One region of the Agrobacterium sp. 6Ca8 genome, then DNA from elsewhere that is predicted to be linked to it. Evidence: riboswitches for the same ligand, from Rfam matches in the RefSeq annotation. Region 1 holds a riboswitch; each other region holds the start of a gene.
What was found. A riboswitch is a leader RNA that binds a small molecule or an ion and turns the genes downstream of it on or off. The one in region 1 is predicted to bind cobalamin.
Positions count from the first base shown of each region.

Region 2: linked by a shared signal. The riboswitch ahead of bluB (5,6-dimethylbenzimidazole synthase) and the one ahead of ACZ5A6_RS12520 (DUF1636 family protein) in region 1 are both predicted to bind cobalamin.
Region 3: linked by a shared signal. The riboswitch ahead of ACZ5A6_RS16665 (ABC transporter substrate-binding protein) and the one ahead of ACZ5A6_RS12520 (DUF1636 family protein) in region 1 are both predicted to bind cobalamin.
Region 4: linked by a shared signal. The riboswitch ahead of ACZ5A6_RS26220 (DUF1852 domain-containing protein) and the one ahead of ACZ5A6_RS12520 (DUF1636 family protein) in region 1 are both predicted to bind cobalamin.

Region 1 is NZ_AP026433.1:2,568,929-2,572,688, forward strand. Features, by position in the region: gene cobN (cobaltochelatase subunit CobN) at 1-476, opposite strand, end outside; gene cobW (cobalamin biosynthesis protein CobW) at 482-1,519, opposite strand; gene ACZ5A6_RS12520 (DUF1636 family protein) at 1,516-1,902, opposite strand; cobalamin riboswitch at 2,058-2,272, opposite strand; gene cobO (cob(I)yrinic acid a,c-diamide adenosyltransferase) at 2,400-3,017, shown strand; gene ACZ5A6_RS12530 (cobyric acid synthase) at 3,019-3,760, shown strand, end outside.
Region 2 is NZ_AP026433.1:1,316,344-1,320,103, reverse strand. Features, by position in the region: gene ACZ5A6_RS06555 (glyoxalase superfamily protein) at 1-204, opposite strand, end outside; gene ACZ5A6_RS06550 (TolB family protein) at 397-1,227, shown strand; cobalamin riboswitch at 1,356-1,541, shown strand; gene bluB (5,6-dimethylbenzimidazole synthase) at 1,640-2,356, shown strand; gene ACZ5A6_RS06540 (DUF2865 domain-containing protein) at 2,426-3,526, opposite strand; gene ACZ5A6_RS06535 (NADP-dependent malic enzyme) at 3,662-3,760, opposite strand, start outside.
Region 3 is NZ_AP026434.1:525,324-529,083, forward strand. Features, by position in the region: gene ACZ5A6_RS16660 (GNAT family N-acetyltransferase) at 179-1,057, shown strand; cobalamin riboswitch at 1,097-1,332, shown strand; gene ACZ5A6_RS16665 (ABC transporter substrate-binding protein) at 1,498-2,529, shown strand; gene ACZ5A6_RS16670 (FecCD family ABC transporter permease) at 2,526-3,554, shown strand; gene ACZ5A6_RS16675 (ABC transporter ATP-binding protein) at 3,551-3,760, shown strand, end outside.
Region 4 is NZ_AP026435.1:529,906-533,665, reverse strand. Features, by position in the region: gene ACZ5A6_RS26225 (methionine synthase) at 1-670, opposite strand, end outside; gene ACZ5A6_RS26220 (DUF1852 domain-containing protein) at 695-1,672, opposite strand; cobalamin riboswitch at 1,776-1,988, opposite strand; partial or broken gene ACZ5A6_RS26215 (Fic family protein) at 2,183-2,331, opposite strand; gene ACZ5A6_RS26210 (hypothetical protein) at 2,775-3,760, opposite strand, start outside.

The DNA of each region.
Region 1 (3,760 bases):
GCAAGACCAATGGCAAGCCGGTCCATATTTTCCCGCCCACCCTCGCGGAAGAAGGCGAGGACGGACGCCAACGTCTGGCGATCAACAGTCGAGGCTGCTTCGAGCTTTTCGTCTCTCTCACTGCATTCACCCGGCAGGAGCATAAGTTTTATGCCACGTCGCCGCGCCATCGTGCTGAGCTGATCGACGCCATAGCGCCAGCGTTCCGCGCCGCCGAGAATCCGGATAAGGATGACACGGGCATGTTCGGCCGTCTTTTCGATCCACAGATCGACCGACATCGGATGCCGAAGCTCGGAGAGGTTGGCGGCGGACAGGGACGGAAGCGCGCCCTCTGCCTGCCGCCATGCCTGTTCCAGCCCGGCAAGATCGCTTGCCGAAAAAGACAGCATCACCACATCCGATCGCGGCTGGTTGAGATCAACCGGCTCGATCAGGTCGTCCAGAGACGAAGATGTGGTGGCGAGAATGTGCATTTCTATCAGGCGGCCAACATCTGTTCGATCTTTTCGCGGTTGAGGCCCTTTTCGCCTATGACGACGAGGCGGCTGCGGCGCTCTTCACCGGCCGCCCAGGGACGGTCATAATAATGGTTGACGCGGCTACCGACTGCCTGCACCTGCAGGCGCATCGGCTTGGTGGATACTTCGACGAAACCTTTGATGCGCAGAACATTTTCCGCAGCCGCTGTCTCGGCGATACGAGCCGCCAGCGCTTCCGGATCGGTCACGGCCGGCAGGTCGATGACGAAGCTGTCGAAATCGTCATGTTCGTGGTCAAGTTCACCATCGTGATGGGTGCGGCGGTTTTCGATATCCTCTTCAACCGCAAGACCGAGGCCGATCAGCACGGCCGGATCGATGACGCCATTCGAGGCGACGACGATCTTTGCGGCCCGCGGCAAATGCTCGAGAATATGAGCCTTCGCCTTTTCCAGACCGGCGCTATCGAGCAGATCCGCCTTGGTCAGCACGATAAGATCGGCACAGGCGATCTGGTCCTCGAAAACCTCTTCGACCGGATCGTCGTGATCGAGGGCTTCGTCATTTGCGCGCTGGGCGGCAAGGGCTTCCATGTCATGCGCCACCTGACCCTCGGCAAGGGCAGCGCCATCCACCACGGCAACCACAGCGTCAACCGTCACGCGGCTCTTGATGGCCGGCCATTGAAATGCCTGCACCAGCGGCTTGGGCAGGGCAAGGCCGGAGGTCTCGATGAGGATATGCTCCACCTTCGGCTGGCGGCTCAGAATCTGCTCGATGGCCGGCTGGAAATCATCCGCCACCGTGCAGCAGATGCAGCCATTGGCCAGCTCGACGATGTTTTCCTCCGGGCAGCTCTCAATGCCGCATCCCTTGAGGATATCCCCATCGATGCCGATATCACCGAATTCGTTGACGATGATGGCAAGCCGCTTGCCATCAAGCTTTTCTAGGAGACCGCGCAGCAGCGTGGTTTTTCCAGCCCCCAGAAAGCCGGTGACGATGGTGCAGGGAACGCGGTCCAGAAGGGTGCTCATGATCTCTCCTCGGTAAAATCGAATGGGGGAATGCGCGCCACCATGCAGCGCTTCAATGTGTCGGGGCGGCCGCGCCAAGGCATCAGGCCATCTGCGGAGGCGGCCAGCATTTGCGCGCCCGTGAGCAGGTCTTCCGCATCGTTGGGCGTCAGCCCGCCGAATACATAGGACCAGCCATCGGCACCGCGCAGCACGGCACTGAGGCCGCGTTTGCAATTGGCAAGGCAATTGACGGAGCGAACATCGATGCCGGATTCACGCGCTTTTGCGATGGCAGCTTCCGCAAGGATGGTGCCGGGGCGCGGCTCCGCATTGGGATCGGTGTCGTCGCGACAGCTTCGGCAGACAAAAACGACCACGCCGGAAGCTGTGTTGGCTTCCATTGTCCCGTCCGCACAAGAAGATGTTGTGGTAATATCCAAACCGTTCCGCTTTCCGCGCCTTTAAACTCATCGGGGTGCGGATGTCGAAAACAGCGCACTGAAAAGCGCGGCTGCAAATCAATTCGACCGGCTGACCGGAGCACCCCGCCCGGGAGACGTTTTTTCCTGAAACGGCAGGTCTCCTGGCTTGCGGCTTTAAAACACCCTGCACCACCTTCCCGGGCCAATTTTATGGTCCAGTGGCTTCATAGTGCGGGCTTACCGCTTACAGTTGCGGGGGCAGCCACGGAATGACCCGTTATGGGGTGGAACCGTGTTCCCTCTTAGCTTTTCCCGTTGCCGGGAAAAGACCGTCAGTGCCTTACCCTTAGGCTGAACGGGCGTGACGGTCAATGCTGCCGGCTTGTCGATTGCCGGGTGCGGCAAATTGAGTATAGTCGCCGCTCCGAATGGTGGGGGCATACGGTCCCGCGCCGCTGGACGAGAAGGAAAACGCGATGACACGCGATATCAGCGACAGCGAAGCCGAACGCCACCGGCAGAAAATGGTCAACCGCAAGACGGTTCAGGATGCCGAAGTCGCGGAAAAGACCATCGAAAAAGGTCTGCTGATGATCAATACCGGCCCTGGTAAAGGCAAATCCACGGCCGCTTTCGGCCTTGCTTTGCGCATGCTCGGCACCGGGCGGCGGGTCGGCGTCGTCCAATTCATCAAGGGCGCATGGTCGACGGGTGAACAGCAGGCCCTGACTTTGTTCGGCGACAGGGTGGAATGGCGCACCATGGGCGAGGGGTTTACCTGGGACACGCAGGACCTCAAGCGCGATGTCGCGGCGGCTACAAAGGCCTGGGAGGAAGCGAAAGCACTGATGGCTGACGAGACGATCGGATTGCTGGTTCTCGACGAACTGAACATTGCGCTCCGCTATGATTACCTGCCGCTGGAAGAGGTCGTCGAAACGCTTTCCAACCGTAGATCCGATCTGCATGTCATCGTTACCGGCCGCAACGCCAAACAACCGTTGATCGACGCTGCCGACATGGTGACGGAAATGACCCTCGTCAAACATCACTTCAAGGCGGGCGTAAAGGCGCAGGCCGGGATAGAATACTGACATGACTGCACGTGTGCTGATGTTTCAGGGAACCGGCTCGGATGTCGGCAAATCGCTGATGGTGGCTGGCCTTGCCCGCGCCTTCGTCAGGCGTGGCCTGTCCGTCATGCCGTTCAAGCCGCAGAACATGTCGAACAATGCGGCGGTCACTGCCGATGGCGGCGAGATCGGTCGCGCGCAGGCGCTGCAGGCGCGGGCAGCAGGCGTTCCGCTGTCGGTTCACATGAACCCGGTGCTTTTAAAGCCGCAGAGCGAAACCGGCGCACAGGTCGTCGTACAGGGCAAAATTGTCGGCAATGCCAAGGCAGCCGATTATCAGCACATGAAAGCCGGGCTGATGCCGCATGTGCTGGAGAGCTTCGAGCACCTGAAACAACAGGCCGATCTGGTGCTGGTGGAAGGGGCGGGAAGTGCTTCCGAAATCAACCTCCGCGCTAACGACATCGCCAATATGGGTTTTGCCCGCGCCGCAGATGCTCCCGTGATCCTGATCGGCGATATCGACCGGGGCGGGGTCATCGCCAGCCTCGTGGGCACAAAAACCGTTCTCGAACGCGATGATGCCGCGATGATAGAGGGCTTCATCGTGAACCGCTTTCGCGGTGACCCTACGCTGTTTTCAGACGGCATGCGGATGATCGCGGAAAAGACCGGCTGGGCGTCCATCGGGCTATTGCCGCATTTTTCCGATGCTGCGAAATTGCCAGCGGAGGACGCCCTTGGGCTTACCGGCCCGGCACAAC
Region 2 (3,760 bases), 1.3 Mb from region 1:
CGGTTTGTGCGTCGACTGCAATGTCAGGTGCAACTCGGCATTACCTTGTTTCAAGATCATGAAACCGACAGGGTTGCCGTTTTCGAAGGTCTTTTCGAAGCCCAGCACACGGACATAAAAGTCATGGGCCTTCTCGATATTCTTGACAGGAAGCATTGCGGCGATCCGACCGAAGCGGATGCCGTGATCGGCGATGGTGTTCATCGCGGAACCTCGGATCTGGGAGAAACGGGCAGGGGTGCGGGCGGTGCCGGCACGCTGCTGTTTTTTCCTATTTGAATTTGCAGGGCGGTGCCTGCGGCAATAGGATCATAATCACGGCGGTGGCGGATGCAAACGGAATGTTTGTGCCATTCAACGCTCCACGCCAGACGATCGACAGGCCCGGGAGGCAGCATGCGCAGTTCCATCGAAATCTTCAACACCCGCACTCGGCAGATGCGGGTGGTCTGGCAGACGCCGGAGCTGTTCGAGGCTCCGAACTGGTCGCCGGACGGGAAATACCTGCTTCTGAACTGCGACGGTCTGCTTTATCGCCTGTCACTTGCCGGCGACCCTTCGCCGGAAAAGGTCGATACCGGCTTTGCGACAATCTGCAACAATGACCACGGCATTTCGCCTGACGGTTCGCTTTATGCCATTTCCGACAAGGTGGAGTTCGGCAAGAGTGCCATCTATCTGCTGCCTTCGACGGGCGGAACGCCGCGTCTGATGACTAAGAACCTTCCGTCCTACTGGCACGGCTGGTCGCCGGACGGGAAAGGTTTCGCCTATTGCGGCATTCGCGATCAGGTTTTCGATATTTATTCCATGGACATAGACAGCGGCGTTGAGACACGCCTTACCCATGGTGAGGGCCGCAATGACGGGCCGGATTATTCGCCGGATGGAGAATGGATCTATTTCAACTCCAGCCGCACCGGCCAGATGCAGATCTGGCGCGTGCGGGTGGATGGCTCGGCCGTCGAGCGTATCACCGACAGCGCCTATGGCGACTGGTTCCCGCATCCGTCCCCCAGCGGTGACAAAGTCGTCTTCGTCTCCTACGACGCCGAAGTCTTCGACCATCCGCGCGACCTCAACGTGCGCGTGCGGCTGATGGATATGGATGGCGGCAATGCCGAAACGCTGTTTGACCTTTTCGGCGGGCAGGGAACGATGAATTCGCCCAACTGGTCACCGGACGGGGATGAGTTCGCTTATGTGCGGTATTTTCCCGTTGGGTGATGCGGTAGGGAGTGCTTCAGCCGGCGCGCGTCTGCGCGGCGGCTGAAGGCCGCAATACGCAGGTGAGGTGGCCACGGTCACATTGCCGCATCGCTGCGCAAGATACTTGTATTTGCAATCTTTGTTGCTCATAAGCTTCTTCGTCAGGTGCCTGCCCTTTAGGGCGGGAGAATCGGGAATCCGGTGCAAGACCGGAACGTGCCCAGCGCTGTGAGGCGGATGCCCTTTTTCTTGATGCCACTGAATCCATTCGGGAAGGCGAAAGTGGGCGGACGAAGCCGAGTCAGAAGACCGGCCTGACAGGATAGACCAGACCGCGTGGACGGCGGCAGGTTGTTGCAGCAGCGCGTCGTGCAGGTGAAAACCGGAGCCGGTTTTCGTGGCGGCGCGCCAGCATTGTTGGGGATAGACGATGCCGACCGATCCACTCGCGACCAGTTCGCTCGACGCCGATGCATTCGATCACGCGCTTTCGCCCGCCTACCCGTTTTCCGAGGGAGAGCGAGAGGCGATCTACCGTGCCATCGAAACCCGCCGTGATGTGCGCGACCAGTTCCTTCCGGATCCATTGCCGGAAGATGTGGTCGAGCGCTTGCTGAAGGCGGCGCATTCCGCGCCATCAGTCGGTTTCATGCAGCCGTGGAATTTCACGCTCGTCACTGACGGTGCGGTCAGGCAGGCAGCCTGGGTTGCCTTCAGCCGCGCCAATGGCGAGGCGGCGGCGATGTTCGAGGGGGAGCAGCAGGCGCTTTACCGCAGCCTCAAGCTTGAGGGCATCCGCAAGGCGCCGCTCAGCATCTGCGTCACCTGCGATCCGACGCGTGGCGGCAAGGTGGTGCTGGGCCGCACCCACAATCCGCGCACCGATGTCTATTCCACCGTCTGCGCCATCCAGAACCTCTGGCTTGCAGCGCGCGCCGAAGGCATCGGCGTCGGCTGGGTCAGCATTTTCCACGATAGCGACATTCGTACCATTCTGGAGATTCCCGACCACATCGAGATCGTCGCCTGGCTATGCCTCGGCCGCGTCGATACACTTTATACCGAGCCGGAACTGGCGGTGAAGGGGTGGCGCCAGCGCGTGCCGCTGGAGGAGCTGGTGTTTCGCAATCGCTGGGGTGGACGGTAAAGAGAAGACGCGACCGTCTTGTGAGTGAGACAGAGCGTTGCCAACTCCATACCGTGTGCCTGATGGGAGCTATTGCTGCGGCTGAATGCCCTTCAGCGCCGGGTTCTTCAGGTCGATCCGGCCTGTCTGGTCGGGCAGGAATTTAGGGCCGATGACGCGGACCTTGCTGTTGTTCGGGTCATAGTCGCGTTCCGGAACCGGTTGTTCCGGCGGCTTTGCGGCCTGCTGCAGTTCGGTGGGTTTTTTGGGGGTGTCACCTTGCGGTGATGGAATGGTCGTGATGCTGGAATAGGGTTTCTCAGCTTCCGGCCGCGCAGCCTCCTGCTGCTTCATCTCCTCGTGATAGGCGGCCATGTTGCAGGCGCAGCCTGGGGCTTTCGTTGAGGCATTTCGATAGGCAAAGGCGGTCGGCAGGTCCTTGTAGGGCTTTCCTGTTTCAGCCGAGACCATGTCAGCCGTTTCCTGCTCCGTCATGGAGTGGAAATAAAGCTCCGTCTGCGTACCCGGACACATTTTCTGGCATTGTTCGGCCTGCGCACGGAAATCGAGCGGCGAGGCATTGGAAGCGATGGGGAAGAACGAGCCGTCGCAGGTGCGCACGCACAGCGTCCTGAGCCCGCCTTCAGCAGCGGCATTGGGGTATGGCGAAAGCCCTGCCTGTCCTGGCGGATTGCTCTGTTCGCCGAAGGCGTCGGGGTAACGTGTCACATCGGGTGCCGTCGGCTGGTGCGCTTCTGTTTCCGGAATGGCGCTGCAGCCATTGGCGTCGAGTGCGGCGAGAATGCGCTGGCGTCTGATGTCGCCATCATCGCTGCCCTGGGCCGCCATGGCATAGTCGCGGTCACGGATGATGGCATCGCGTTCGCTCTGCGCATCGGCCATCGCGTCGCTGATCTCCGCGCAGAGTTCGGCATTCGGGCTGCCATAAACGGTGACGCTTGCGGATGAACAGCCGTAACGGCGCAGATCGTTCCTGATCCTGCGGATCTCGATGTTCTGGCGGGTGAGCGCATTGGCGTAACGCCGTACCTCGGCGGTGTTGCCGATGACACGCGGAGGTTCGCGCAGCTGCGCATAAAGCGTATCGCAGACCTGATCCGCGAAAGCAGCGGCCGGGGCGATGAAAACAAGGGGAAGCAGGAGGCCGATAATGCTGCGGCGCCGGGTCAATGGTGCGATCCGTTCGATGTCCCCGGCCGGTGGCGAGGGTGTTATGCTTCGGGAAATCCGTGTTTCAGGAAGATAACATAAGCTGTTGCCGCAATGCGGCAACAGCATGTTCAAAACTGCGTTAATACGCCTTCATCACACCGAAGGGTGCGATGCCTGCACGACGGCAAAGGCCGCCATGTTGACAACGCCGCGCGAGGTGACGCTGGGCGACAGGATATGGGCGGGAAGTGC
Region 3 (3,760 bases), on a different replicon from region 1:
AAGCTTAGAATGGACTGCGACGTTTATCTGCTGAAATGCGAATGATTTCGGTAGATTGTTGTGACCTTCCAGTGCTTTCAGAAAATTCGTGCTGGCGTAACCGGCTACCGTCGGATGTCGTGGGCTAGGCCGGGACCGGATGAAGGTTCTGAGCCGTAGGGGATGAGGGCCGTTGGTTATGGACCTGCTCAAAGTCGATAGTTTCGAGCTGCGGACCGTGGATATCGCGGACGTGGATGCCGATCATCTGCATGCACTCTCCATGGCCGTCGGATGGCGATATCACGCGAATGAATGGTGTTTTCTGCGGCAATGCGGCGTGGGTCTCGCTGCGCTCGATGAGATCGACCGTGTTGTCGCAACCGCGATGCTCTTTCCCTATGATCAGGGGTTTGCGACGCTCGGCATGGTCATTGTTTCGCCCCGTTTGCAGGGGCAGGGCGTAGCACCATGGCTGGTGCAGAAACTTGTCGCGAAATTCCCCACGGTCTCCCTGCGGTTGAACGCGACGGGAGCGTCGCGGCGGTTGTTTTCAAGGTTGGGTTTTGCCGGCGATGCGGAAAAAGTATATCTGTTCCGGGGAAGGGCGAATTGCCTTTTCGAGATACCGCCGCCCGGCAGAAAACAACGAATAGAGCCGTTATCCGCAGGTCATCTGACTGATGTTGTGGAACTAGACCGGTCGGCTTTTGGCGTTTCGCGCCGGAACGTTTTACAGCGACTTTTGACGCAGAATGCGGGTTACGGTGTGTTTGAGGCGGACCGTCTTACCGCTTTTGCGCTGCGCCGTGCGGCGGGGCGGGGCCACATTATCGGTCCGGTCGTTGCGGGTGCGGACATGGATGCGATTGCGCTTGTGAGGCGGCATTTTACCGATCTTGACGATGAGCTGGTGCGGCTCGACACCATCAGCGACAACAATCTCTTTATTGATTTTATTGCGCAATCCGGGCTGGTGGTGATTGAAAGCCTTACCACCATGTCCAAAGACGCGCCGCAACCGGCGCCTTCCGGCGCTACAAAAATTTTCGCGTTGGCGGGTCCGTCTTTGTGCTGAGCTGCAGCACTATCGCAATTGACGCCCCGGCGCTTGCCCCTTATGTCAGAAAGTGACGGTTCCTGAAGCCGAAGGGCAAAGGGATTAATAGGGAACATGGTGCGGGTGATTTCTATCGCCCAATGCCGTGGCTGCCCCCGCAACTGTAAGCGGATTGCCGCTCATCCTCGTGACGCCTGAAAAGCGTCATGCCACTGCACCCTTCAAGGTGCGGGAAGGCAGATGAACGGCGCATATTCGCGAGCCAGGAGACCTGCCGTCATAATATTGACCATCGTTACGGGCGGGGATGCCCGGAAGAGGAGCTGATTATGACCTTTCCGTCCGCGGAAACGTATTTAGAGTCCCGTTCTCCATCTCCACACTTGTTGTCGCTCTGTCACTACGCGTTTTGACGCGCGGCCTGCGGATCACGCCACTTTATTTAGACTGGAGAACATATGTTTCATTTCAAACGCCTGCCGGTTTCCGCCGGTCTTCTGGCTGTCGCATTAGCGGCCTTGCCCGCCGGTGCCGCTCAGGCTGCCGAAACCACCTATCCGCTGACGATCAATAGCTGCGGCCACGAAATCACCTTCAAGCAGGCGCCCGCCCGCACAGTATCGGTCGGCCAGAGCACGACCGAGGTTCTCTATCTGCTCGGCGTGGCCGACAAGGTGGTAGGCACGGCGCTGTGGATCGGCCCGGTTCTGAAGGGTTACGAAGACGCCAATGCCAAGGTGGAGCGGCTTGCCGACAATGATCCGAGCTTCGAGGCGGTGGTTGGCAAGAGGCCGGACCTCGTGACGACGCAGTTCCAGTGGCAGATCGGTCCCGAAGGCGTTGTCGGAACACCGGAGCAATTCGCCGAACTCGGTATTCCCGTTTATACCTCCCCTGCCGATTGCATGGGCAAGGACAATTCCGGCGGCGGCGACGGCGTGCGCAAGTCCGTTTTCACCATGGACCTGATCTACCAGGAGGTCCGCGACCTTGCTAAAATTTTCAACGTGCAGGATCGCGGCGAGGAAGTCGTTGCCGACCTGAAAAAGCGTGAGGAAGCCGCCCGCGCCAAGATCGCTTCGGCGAATGGCAAGATTTCAGCAGTATTCTGGTTCTCCAGCGCCGAGCTGGATATCGATCCTTACGTGGCGGGCCGCAATGGTGCGCCGGGTTACATCATGTCCGCGCTCGGACTGAAGAACGTTATCGAAAGCGATGAGGAATGGCCGACTGTTGGCTGGGAAACCATCGCCAAGGCCAATCCGTCCGTGATCGTTGCCGGCAAGATGGACCGCCGGCGTTTCCCCGCCGATGACGTCGCCGTCAAGCTCAAGTTCCTTGCTACCGATCCGGTTGCCAGCATCATGCCCGCCGTCAAGGCGGCCCATGTCTTCGAAATGGACGCGCAGGCGATGAACCCGACCATCCGCACGATCGAAGGCATTGAAACGCTGGCCGAGGCGATTTCCACAGCCGGTCTCGCCAAGTGAACGGTCTTTCCGTCAATCTTGGCAGGGCGGGTCTGGCTTTTGCCGCACTCGCCCTGCTGCTCGTCGCGCTGATGGCCGGTGCGGCCATCGGCGAGACTGCCATTCCGTTCGACGTCGTGGCAAAAACCATTGCCAATCGTGTCTTCCATGCGGGTTATCCGCTGGAGCCGCTGGATGAGGGCATCGTCTGGAGCTACCGCCTCAGCCGCGCCGTCGTTGCCGCGTGCTGTGGCGCCTCGCTGGCGCTGGCCGGTGCGGTGCTTCAATCACTCCTGCGCAACCCGCTCGCCGATCCCTATATCCTCGGTATTTCCGCAGGCGCCTCAACCGGGGCCGTGGCCGTGGCGCTTCTGGGCTTCGGGGCGGGGTTCCTGACGATGCCGGCCGGCGCCCTTATCGGAGCTTTTGTGGCTTTTTCGCTTGTCAGCCTTCTGGCGGTGCGGGCAGGGCACGGCAACAGCGCCATCATCCTGGCGGGGGTCGCCGGTTCGCAACTGTTCAACGCCATGACGTCGTTCATCGTCACCAAATCCGCCAATGCCGAACAGGCGCGCGGCATCATGTTCTGGCTGCTGGGTAATCTTTCGGGCGTGCGCTGGCCGGATGTCTGGCTGGCTTTGCCGGTCAGTATTGCGGGTCTTGGGGTGTGCCTCTGGTACGCACGCGCGCTTGATGCTTTCGCTTTCGGCGGTCAGGCAGCAGCTTCGCTCGGTATTCCAGTGCGCCGGGTATATGCGGTGCTGATCTCGGTTTCGGCGGTCATGACGGCAGTCATGGTGTCGCTGGTCGGTTCTATCGGCTTCGTCGGTCTCGTCATCCCGCATGCGGCGCGCATCTTCGTTGGCGTTCGCCACGGCATGTTGCTGCCGGTGACGGCGCTGACCGGTGCAATTTTCATGATCATCGCAGATATTCTCTCGCGCACCGTCATTCCGGGGCAGGTGCTGCCGATCGGCGTGATTACTGCGCTGGTCGGCGCGCCCGCCTTCGCCTTTATTCTCGGGCAGAAGAGAGGCCGGTCATGAAATTATCCGCCCACGATCTGCATTTCCATGCCGGCAATCTCGACATCGTGCGCGGTGTTTCGCTGGAGGTCGCCCCGGGCGAGTTTCTGGGTATCATCGGGCCGAACGGCTCGGGCAAAAGCACGTTGCTTTCCATGCTGGCCGGCATTCGCATGCCGCGTCGGGGTCATGTCATGCTTGGTGAGGAACGGCTTGCCACATTCGGG
Region 4 (3,760 bases), on a different replicon from region 1:
AATCCGTATTGGCCTTTATGCCGTAACCGTAGCAGATATGGACGGCGGTCTCGCACTTCAGCCCTTCAATCGCCCTGTCCAAAGTGGCGACACCCCAGTCATTCACATCGTCAAAGAAAACGTTGAACGCAGGTTCGTCGAACTGGATGATATCGACGCCGGCAGCCTCCAATTCCTTTGCTTCCTCGTTGAGTATCCCGGCAAATTCCCAGGCAAGCTTTTCACGGCTCTTATAATGGCCATCAAAGAGAGTATCGATCATCGTCATCGGACCCGGCAACGCCCATTTGATGGGTTGTTTGGTCTGCTGGCGCAAAAACTTGGCGTCTTCGACGAACACGGACTTCTGGCGAGACACGGCGCCGACGACTGTCGGGACACTCGCATCGTAGCGATCGCGAATTCTGACTGTCTCGCGTTTTGCAAAATCGACCCCGTCGAGGTGCTCGATGAAAGTCGTGACGAAATGTTGGCGTGTTTGCTCGCCATCACTGACGATGTCGATGCCGGCCTGTTGCTGATCGTCCAGTGAAAGGCGCAGGGCATCTCTCTTGCCTTCCAGTAATTCCTCGCCCTCCAGCTTCCAGGGCGACCACAGTTTTTCGGGCTGCGCAAGCCAGGAGGGTTTCGGCAGGCTGCCAGCGGTCGATGTGGGGAGAAGTTTCTTCACGGTGGGACCTCTTATAAGTGATGCTCAGGCGGGGCGGTGAGCAAACAGTTGCTCAAGGACGGCGCGGTATGGCTTGATGAAGTGTTTTTCGGTGAACTTACCCTGATCCACCGCCAAGCGATTTCGTTCGTCGCGATCGTAAATGACCCGGGTCAGCGAATAGTCCTGGTGCTTCAGGTTGGGCTGGTAAAATGTCCCGGCTGCTGCGTTCGCATTGTAGATTTCGGGGCGATAAATTCTCTGAAACGTTTCCATCGTGCTGATGACGCCGATTAGCTCAATATTGGAGTAGTCGCCCAGCAAGTCCCCAACAAAATAGAACGCCAACGGCGCAACGCTGCCTGCAGGCATGAAGTAGCGAACCTGCAATCCCATTTTCCCGAAATACTGGTCGGTGGACGAGAACCCATTCTGCCGGTATTCGACGCCCATCACGGGGTGATGATTTTCGGTCCGGTAATAGGTCTTGCTGGTCGAGGCGCTGATGCAAATGACCGGCGGCTTGCGAAAGTGCGAGCGGTAGGCATCCGACCGCAGAAAAGACTTGAACAGGTTTCCATGCAGATCGCCGAAGTCGGCCGGAATGCTGAAGGCAGGAACGCTCTTGTTATGCTCCGGCAGCACAATACTGAAATCGTAGTCCCGCACATAGGAGGAGAAGTTATTCCCCACAATGCCGTCGATACGTTCACTGGTTTTGTGATCGATGATCGTCGTCTTCAGTATCTCGATGAGGGGAAATTTTTCACCTGCGACATCGAAGCTCATATCGACCGAAATGATCTCCAACTCGACCGAGTATCGGTCCGATTTGGGATTATCCCAGTGAGCGAGGGCGTTGAAGCGGCTGTCGATCATGCGCATGACATTGCGCAGGTTTTCCTGCCGCTTTTCGCCCCTGGCCAGATTGGCAAAATTGGTGGTGATGCGCGTATGTTCTGAAGGACGATAGTCCTCATCGAAGGGTACGCTCGTGATTGTAAAAATGCAGGTCTGAGACATGTTGTGCCCCTATAAAGTTGGGGGCATGGGTCTGCGGACGCATAGCAAGACAGGCCGCGACAATGCAACCGTTGCTACGGCACACTGGGACACCCCGCCCGTGGACGTTATTTCACCAAAGGCAGGTCTCCTGGCTCACGGATCATCACTTCCGTCCGTCTTCCCGGGGTAAACCAGTGACATGTTGGACTTCAGCTCGCCGCTTACAGTTGCGGGGGCAGCGTCGGCTTTTCCGCATGACACGGAGCACCGACTTCCCTCTTAGCCCCGGCACGTTGCGTGCAACGACTGGGGAACCTTAGGCGTGACGACCATATTGTAAGCTACGCCATCGGTCAACTTCATATAACGATATCTTTATGTCCTTAAGTCTGCGTTTCCATCGCCGGTTCCGACCGAGTAGGTTGCATTCGGCGTTGTCAGGCGATTCTCACATACGCGGACCTGGCCGTGGCAAACGTCTCGCTCCACGCAGTTGAAAGGATCAGACCACACCACGAATAGTTCCTAGCGCGGGAGCAGCCTGGTGATACCGTCCAGGCGCCCAGAGCGCGTTCCGCCAGACTTAGTCGCTCCAGAAGAGCCAGTACGTCGATCGACAGTTCAGGAGGCAATTGGGGCAGCTAGAAGGCGCGCATGATTTCGCCTGCCGCAGGCGTTTAATTGAAGCGGCCTCGCCGGAGGTTGGGATGCTATTCGGACATGCCCTACTGTGCCGGCGCAGCGCTAATAAAGGGATCGGCGTTTGAATTAAATAACGAATGAGCGAAGGCAAGCACCCTTAAATTGCGGGCCGATAACATCACGGGCGCGTATCCGCAACAGCACCGCCGAATTTGTGCTCGGGCCTTCGAACCGCCCCATGTAGTTGAAGGTGCACAGGAAGTTCCGATCCGCACCGGGCATCTGACAGGTCTGGCAGTGGGCGGTATTCGGCTTCGTTAATCGTACTGTCAGGCTTGAATCACTGGAACTGCTAGTCGGCAGTCAACGTTGCGGTTTTACGCTTTTCGCCGCTTTCAGCAGCGTCATGCGTCCCAGTTTTCAATCTCCGGCGCAACGGCCTGGAGCAATATCCTCCTGCTGCCGCCGAGACGAACGATTATCCCTCACAAAAACGAATACAACCGCTTTTTCTAAGAAAAGGGTTCCAGCCTTTCGCTGCAAGGATTGCCCAGGCAGTAGCCCCGACATGCGGCAACCTGAAATATTTGAAGTCGGCAAATGTCGAGGTCGGCCCGATCATCAGCCCGGTCGTCAGTTCGTCCCCGACTGTCGCGTAGATCAGGTTATCGGGAGATATTTGTGCGGCAATGGTGGCAAGCAGCGCCTCGGCCCGGTCGGCATCGCCGACCTGCTGAAATGCCAGCGCGGCCTGGGCCGTACCTTCCAGCCACACGCCATCCCGATCGTCGTTAAAATCAAAACCTCCCGCAACCGCATAATGCCGATCAACCCAATGCAGAACACGCCCACTGCGGCCCCGAAACTCCGGCACGGCGAGAATGGGCCAGAGCTCGGAATCTATTCCGGACTGGCTCGAGTTGGGTGTGTCGCTTCCAGGTTGGCTGCCGACGTAAAACCGTCCCTGCTGCTCATTCCACATCGCATCAAGAAATTTGCGTGTATTATCCCGCATCGCCTGCCAGGCGCGCGCTCCCTCAATTTCGGCGAGCCAACCCGCAACGGCATATACATCGAGATTATGTTCCGTCGATTTCCACTCGAGTTTTGCCGGTGCAGGCTCATGACCGAATGTGCCACCTGTGTAGCCGATATCGCGGACGCCCGCCGTATGCGCATCGATCCAGCGCATGAGTTTGGTCGCTGCCTGCACATAGGACGGATTGCTTAATCGTTCACTGGCAGTGAGAAGCGCAAGTGCCGCCCAGGCCAGGTTGCCCGTTGCGCTGCCGACCTGATAGTCATCCTCGACCCACGTCTTGCTGGCCTCACTCCAGAAACCGGGCAAAAGCATAGCACCATTTTCGTTCGCAACGGGGCCGGAACGGTAGGCGTTGCGCAGGCGGCCATCGCTGTAATAGCGATCGTTGTTGACGGCGAGCAGCAGCGCATCGGCAACCCTTT